Regions from separate parts of the Roseateles sp. genome, predicted to be linked through region 2. Evidence: riboswitches for the same ligand, from Rfam matches in the RefSeq annotation. Region 2 holds a riboswitch; the other holds the start of a gene.
The links. Region 2 has a riboswitch for cobalamin ahead of ACQY39_RS20400 (TonB-dependent receptor). Riboswitches for the same ligand answer to the same signal wherever they lie in the genome.
Positions count from the first base shown of each region.

Region 1: linked by a shared signal. The riboswitch ahead of ACQY39_RS07980 (TonB-dependent receptor domain-containing protein) and the one ahead of ACQY39_RS20400 (TonB-dependent receptor) in region 2 are both predicted to bind cobalamin.

Region 1 is NZ_OZ253537.1:1,846,371-1,849,732, forward strand. Features, by position in the region: gene cobU (bifunctional adenosylcobinamide kinase/adenosylcobinamide-phosphate guanylyltransferase) at 1-85, opposite strand, end outside; gene ACQY39_RS07980 (TonB-dependent receptor domain-containing protein) at 108-2,093, opposite strand; cobalamin riboswitch at 2,193-2,453, opposite strand; gene ACQY39_RS07985 (hypothetical protein) at 2,448-2,957, opposite strand; gene pth (aminoacyl-tRNA hydrolase) at 2,960-3,362, opposite strand, start outside.
Region 2 is NZ_OZ253537.1:4,742,530-4,745,891, reverse strand. Features, by position in the region: gene ACQY39_RS20415 (cobalamin biosynthesis central domain-containing protein) at 1-121, shown strand, start outside; gene ACQY39_RS20410 (cobalamin biosynthesis protein) at 118-540, shown strand; gene cobJ (precorrin-3B C(17)-methyltransferase) at 545-1,576, shown strand; cobalamin riboswitch at 1,597-1,835, shown strand; gene ACQY39_RS20400 (TonB-dependent receptor) at 1,962-3,362, shown strand, end outside.

The sequences.
Region 1 (3,362 bases), 2.9 Mb from region 2:
GCTGGGCCAGGCGCTCGGCATGGCGGCTCTTGCCGCTGCGCTGGCCGCCGACGATCAGCTGGTGGTCTGCTGCTGTTGTGCTCATGCCGGACTCGCTGGCGCTGGCTTCAGAGCTCGGAGCTGTAGCGCAGGCTGAACAGCACGGTGCGCGGCGCCTGGGCATAACCCTGGGCCGTCTCGTAGCTCTTGTTCAGCGCGTTGTCGAGATTGATCTGCACGCGCAGCTGCTTGTTGATGCGGTAACCCGCATCCAGATTCAGCAGCGCGTAGCCGCCCATCGGCTTCTTGTTCGCGTGGTCATCGAAGCGCTTGCCATTGGCCTGCACTTGCGCGCCGGCGGTCCACTGGTCCAGGGTCTTTTCCACGCGCAAGGTGCCGTGCGTGCGCGAACGGCGGCCGAGGATCTTGTCGGTGCCCACATCACGCGGATCCTGCCAGTCCAGCGAACCCTGCAGGCGCAGACCGGCGAAGCGGGTCTCGCCCTGCAGGCTGACGCCGCGCAGCGTCACCTTGGCCAGATTGCCGTAGCAGCCGCCGAAGGTGGAGATGCAGTTGGCGGCAAAGCCGCTGTCCCAGGTGATCAGGTCGCGGATGCGGTTGTTGTAGACCGTCAGGCCCAGCTCGCTGTCACCGTTGCTGTAGTTCAGGCCCAGCTCGGAGTTGCGGCCGCGCTCGGGGCTCAGGGCCGCCACGCCGGGCTTGGGGCCGTATTCGCTGAAGATCTGGTACAGCGTCGGCGCGCGGAAGGCGGTGCCGGCGCTGGCCCAGGCACGCCAGCCGCTGGCGAAGCGCCAGCCGGTCGCGACCGTGCCCGTGTTGGTGCCGCCGAAGTCACTGTCATCGTCATGACGGGCGTGAAGCTGGAAGTCCACGCTGCCCAGGCTCAGCAGATAGGCGAGGGCCACCGCGTCCTGATGACGGTCGGCGCGGCCGCCGACGTCTTTGCGCAGGCCGGAGTTCACCAGCTCGTCGCTGCGGCGTTCCAGCAGACCGTTGATCTGGCCGAGGCTCGCGCCCAGCTTGTAGCTGCCGCTCAGGGCGGTCTGGCGCACGCGGGTTTCGGTCAGATAGGTACTGGCCTTGTTGGTCTGCGTTTCATAACGCTCGGTCGACACGCCCTGGCTCAGCTCGGTCTGCAAGTCCGCATTCCACTGCGCGCTCCACAGGGCGCGCGTGATCTGGGTGCGGTGCAGATTGCGGTCGCTGACACCGGCCTTGGGCTTGGCCGAAGCGTCGTAGGCCGCATCGGTGGCCGCGCTGGTGTTGACCAGTTCCACGCGGTGTTGGCGGTTCAGCTGGTAGCCTAGGCGCGCATTCAGGCTGTAGTTGCGCCAGTCGTCGATGTCCGGCGTGTAGGCCGGGTCATTGCTGACCTTGCGGATGTTGAAGCCTTCGGAGTATTCATTGGCGAGGCCGAAGGCGTAGTCGAAGTCGCCCAGCAAGCCGCTGGCATTGAAATCGGCCTTGACCGTGCCCAGCGAGCCGATGGCGGCGCCGATGTCGACCAGGGGCTTGCCCGTGGACTTGCGGGTGAAGACCTGGACCACGCCGGCCACGGCGTCCGAGCCGTAGACGCTGCTGGCCGCGCCGCGCACGATTTCGATGCGCTCGATCATGGACAGGGGGATGGCCTCCCAGGCCGGGCCACCGCTGCCGCCCTGGGTGTCCATGCGCACGCCGTCCACCAGCAGCAAGGTGTGCTGGGTGTTGGCGCCGCGGGTGAACAGGCTGGTGCTGCTGCCGGGGTTGCCGTTGCGCACGATTTCGACGCAGGACTGGCGGCTCAGCAGATCGGCGAGGTTGCCGAAGCCTTGGCGCTCGATGTCGGCGCGCGTCAGCACGGTGACGTCGGCCAGCACCTGGTTGAGGTCGAGCTTGCTGCGCGTGGCCGTGACCACCACCGAGCTCAGCTTGCTGGGGCCCATGGCCGTGGTTTGTGCTTGCACGGGCGCTTGGCTGAGTGCCGCCAGGGCCGTCAGCGCAAATGGCAGGCTGCGCTGCGTGATCGAAGACAAGCGGGAGGTGGATGCGGCAGAAGCGGACAAGGACGCGCGCGCCTGAGTGCGGGCCTGGGGCCGGACAGAAGAGGTCATGTGAACGAGAAACAAGCAAGACTGCCAGGCGCCAGCTCACCCGCTGAGCGCCTGTTGAACGATGTGCTGCGGCACCAGCCCGGTTCGGGCATGGGCACGCGGCGCACCACGTTGTTGGCCGGTATCCGGGCTGGTGAACATGGCCTGCTGTGTCCTTCCCAATGCCTTGAGGCATCAGTGGATTGTTGACAGAGGCTGAGGTGCGAGCGGGCGCCCGGCGGGCGTTGTCGAACTCGTTCACTTACCGTTGCGGGGACAGCTCAGGTTGGGCATGGCTCCGTGGGAGCGCGGCCTTTCTGATTCCCGTTTAACTGCACAGACATGAATGCCTGCACGAGCACCAACGGCGAGATTCTAGCTTGCCGCAGAGGCGGGCTTGGCGGCTTTGCCCGGCTGGCTCACCTTTGGCGCCTTGGGTGTCTTTGGTGGCTTGGGGCCTTTGGGTGGCTTGGGCGGCGTCGGGGCCTGCGCCTGCTTGCTGGGGGCGGCAGCTGTTGCGGGAGGCTGGCCTCGGCCATGGATGGCGATGGCAGGAGCCGCCCGGTGCCGGGCTTCGGCCTCTTGCTGCTGGCGCTGCACTTCGAGCTCGCGAGCTCGCCTTGCATCCCGCTGGGCGAGTTCTTGGGCGGCACGCCGGTCGGCGGCACTGGGCTGGTCGAAGCTGAGGGATTGGGGCGCCTTGTCGGCTGCCTCGGGGCAAGGGGCGTCGCGCAGGTCTCGCCCGTCTGGGCCGCAGCGGTAGATCGTCGTGCTGCGTGTCTGGCTCTGCGCCATGACGGTGCTGCTGAGCGGCAGCGCCAGGACCGCAGCCAGGGCCGCTGCGGTGAGGTGACCGAAGGGGCGGGGCTGCGGGGCGCTGTGCATGATCAGCTCACTTTCAGATCCGTTGGACCGGGTGCGGGAGCATTGCTGGACACGGTGTCAGCATCTGGCTTGCTGACTGGCTTGGGTGGCTTGGGTCGTGGCGGCTTGGCGTGGATCTTGGCCAGTGCCTTGTCCATCTGACCGCTCAGCATCAACTCGACGGCGTCCATGGATTTGGCGATGCAGTCCTGCAACAGCTCGCGCTCCGACAGCGGGGGCTTGCGCAGCACATAGCCGGCCACCTCGCCCTTGTGGCCCGGGTGTCCGATGCCCAGGCGCAGACGCCAGAAATTGGCCGAGCCCAGCTGGGCCTGCATGTCCTTCAAGCCGTTGTGGCCGCCGTTGCCACCGCCTTGCTTGAACTTCATCTCTCCGGGCAGCAGATCGAGCTCGTCGTGAACCGCC
Region 2 (3,362 bases):
CGCCGATGTGGACCTGGGCCGCTTCAAGGCCGTGCTCTGGGTCACCCATGCCGAGGTGCCGGAAATTCTTTGGCAGCGCCTGGCCGAGCGCCTGGTCGTCTACCGGCCGCCGCTGGCATGAGCGCGCCGCTGCTCTCTGGCGGGCCGGTGGTGCTGGGTCTGGGCTGCGACCGCGGCACGCCGACCGAGACCATCGCGCAGGCGGTGGCCCAGGCCCTGTTGCGCCTGGGCTGCGGCTCGGCCCAGGTGCGCGGCCTGGCCAGCATCGCGCTCAAGGCCGACGAGGCCGGCCTGCTCGCCTTTGCCGCGGCCCAGGGCTGGCCGCTGCACTTCTTCAGCGCGGCCGAGCTGGCCCGTGTCGAGGTGCCCAACCCTTCGGAGACAGTGCGGCGCCACACCGGCACGCCCTCGGTCAGCGAGGCGGCGGCCCTGCTGCTGGGCGGCGGCCGGGTCAGCGATCTGCTGCTGGAAAAACACAAGCACCGCGGCGCCGATGGGCGCCACGCCACCGTGTCGGTGGCCCGCTCACACAAGGAATGAAGCCATGAATGAAGCACTGAAGCCCAGCGATGCCAGCGAGCCCAACCATTCCAGCCCCGGCCGCATCATGCTGGTGGGCATCGGCCCCGGCAGCGTCGAGCACATGACGCTGCGCGCTCGCGCGGCGATTGCCGAGGCCGATGTGGTGATCGGTTACGTCACCTACATCAAGCTGGTGGCCGATTTGCTGGAGGGCAAGGAGATCGTGCGCAAAGGCATGACCGAGGAGCTGGACCGGGCGGTCAGCGCGCTGGAGCAGGCCCGCCTGGGCAAGAAGGTGGCGCTGATTTCCTCGGGCGACGCCGGCGTCTACGGCATGGCAGGGCCCACCTACGAGGTGCTGTTCCAGGCCGGCTGGACGCCGGACGACCCGGTGCAGCTGGAGATCGTGCCCGGCGCTTCGGCCATCAATGCCTGCGCCTCGCGCGTCGGCGCGCCGCTGACGCATGACTTCTGCTCGATCTCGCTGTCCGATCTGCTGACGCCCTGGCCGACGATTGCGCGCCGGCTCGATGCCGCCGCGGCGGCGGATTTTGTGGTGGCGCTCTACAACCCCAAGAGCGGTCGGCGCACGCGCCAGATCGTCGAGGCGCAGCGCCTCTTTCTGCGCCACCGTCGGCCCGACACACCGGTCGCCGTGGTCAAGAGCGCCTACCGCCGGCGCGAGCGCATCGAGTTCACGACCCTGGACCGCATGAGCGAGTGCGAGATCGGCATGCTGAGCACCGTGCTGATCGGCAACAGCAACACCGTGATCCAGCATGGCCTGATGGTCACGCCGCGCGGCTATTCCAACAAATACGACCTCAGCGAAGGCGGCGAGACCCGCGCGGGCGAGCGGCCCGGCCGCTCGCTGTCCACCGGCCTGCTGGGCTGGCTGGAAGGGCTGCAGGCCGACCATGCGGCCGGCGACAGCTTCGAGCTGCTCGCCGCGCGCCACCGCCTGCCGCTGGACTATGTGCGCGCGACCCTGAGCGAACCGCTGGAAGCCGCGGCGCCGGACAGCAAAGAGGAGGAGGCCGATATCGAGGGCTGAGACACGCTGAACGACCACGAAGAAGTACACAGCTGCCAGGTGCCGCGCGAACCCTTCCGAGGGTTTTCGGGTTCAACGGGAACGGGGTCAGGTCTTGCCACAAGACCGCATGCCCCGACTGCCCCCGCAACGGTGGGCGAGTGCGGTGTCCTCACGGTGTTTGCCACGGCGCAAACACCTGCCACTGAGCCTCAGGGCTTGGGAAGGCGAGGCCACAAGACTCGCGAGTCCGGATACCGGCCTGCCAGCTGTTCAACCCCTTGCCACGGCAAGAGGCTTGTGAACACGACCGCCCACGGGGTGTTGGACGGAACTGAGGCCTGCGCCATCGGCGCGAGGCTGCGGTTTCCTGCCATGCGGGCGGTCGAACCGACGACATTTGATGATGAAGACATTGCAAGGCCGCCCCGGGGCGCGCCATCTTTCCCTGCTCGGCGCTGCCGCGCTCGCCAGCTGCGCCGCTGTGGCCCAGACCCGTCCGCCTGCGGCCGATGCTGAGGCGCCGACGCCCATTTCCTTGCGCACCGTGCAGATCCAGGGCCAGGCCCAGAGAAGCGTCTTGCAGACGCCGCAAAGCACGGCCTCCCGCCTGGGCCTGAGCCCGCTGGAAACGGCGGCCAGCGTCGAGGTGCTGGAGGTCGATCGCCTGCGGGCGCGCGGCGATGCCAGCGTGGCCGAGCTGGTCTCGCGCAGCACCGGCCTGGCGGCCCTGGGCTCGCCGGGCTCGGGCAGCACCTACAGCAGCCGCGGCTTCAGCGGCAATGATTCGGTGGCGCAGGCCGAGGACGGCCTGCGCATGGCCACAGCCTCGGGAACCCAGTCCGGGCCCGCTGACAGCTTTGGTTATGAGCGCATCGAGATCCTGCGCGGCCCGGCTTCGGTGCTGTACGGCGACGGCGCCATCGGCGGCCTGATCAATCTGGTGCGCAAGGCGCCGGGCCGCGAGGCGCGCAGCGAGCTGACGGCCGGCCTAGGCACGGACGGCGAGTACCGCCTCGGCCTGGGCCTGGGCCGGCCGCTGGGCGAGCAGCTTGGCCTGCGCCTGGATGCGCTGGCCAAGGGCGGCGATGGTTTCGTCGCACGCGGCCAGCACCGCAACCGCAAGCTGATGAGCATGCTGCGCTGGCAGGCCACGCCCGATCTGCGCCTGGATCTGAGCCTGGACATCCACCGCGACAGCCCGAGTGCCTACTACGGTGCCCCGCTGAAGAACGGCCAGCTCTGGGCCGAGCTGCGCGGCGAGAACTACAACATCAGCGACGCGATCTGGCGCATGGACCAGGAGCGCGCTCGCGCCCGCCTGGATTGGCGGTTGAGCGAGGGCCTGGCCGCCCGCGTGGTGGCCTACCGTTTCGAGGCCGACCGGCGCTGGCAGAACCTGGAGGAGTACGCGCTCAGCGCCGATGCGCAGACGGTGCGGCGTTCGGGCTATCTGGGTATTGCCCATGAGCTGCGCCAGAACGGGCTGCGCGCAGAGTTGTTGGGGCAGGGCGGGCAGGGTGGACGCTTGAACTGGTCGCTGGGCGCGGAACGCATGGATCTGCGTTTTCAGCATGCCAATGATTTGTATGAGTACAAGACGGTGACCAGCGTGCCCCTGCATGGCTTCGACCCCGGCCGCTACATCGCCGCGGCCGAGCTGCTGCCGCGCAACCGCTCGCAGACCGAGCAGCTGGCCCTGTTCGCCGAGGCCGACTGGCAGCCGCTGGACGGCTGGCATGTCAGCGCCGGTCTGCGCCGCGATCGCAGCGAGGTGGAGCGGCAGATCCTCTCGCCCAAGCCCGAT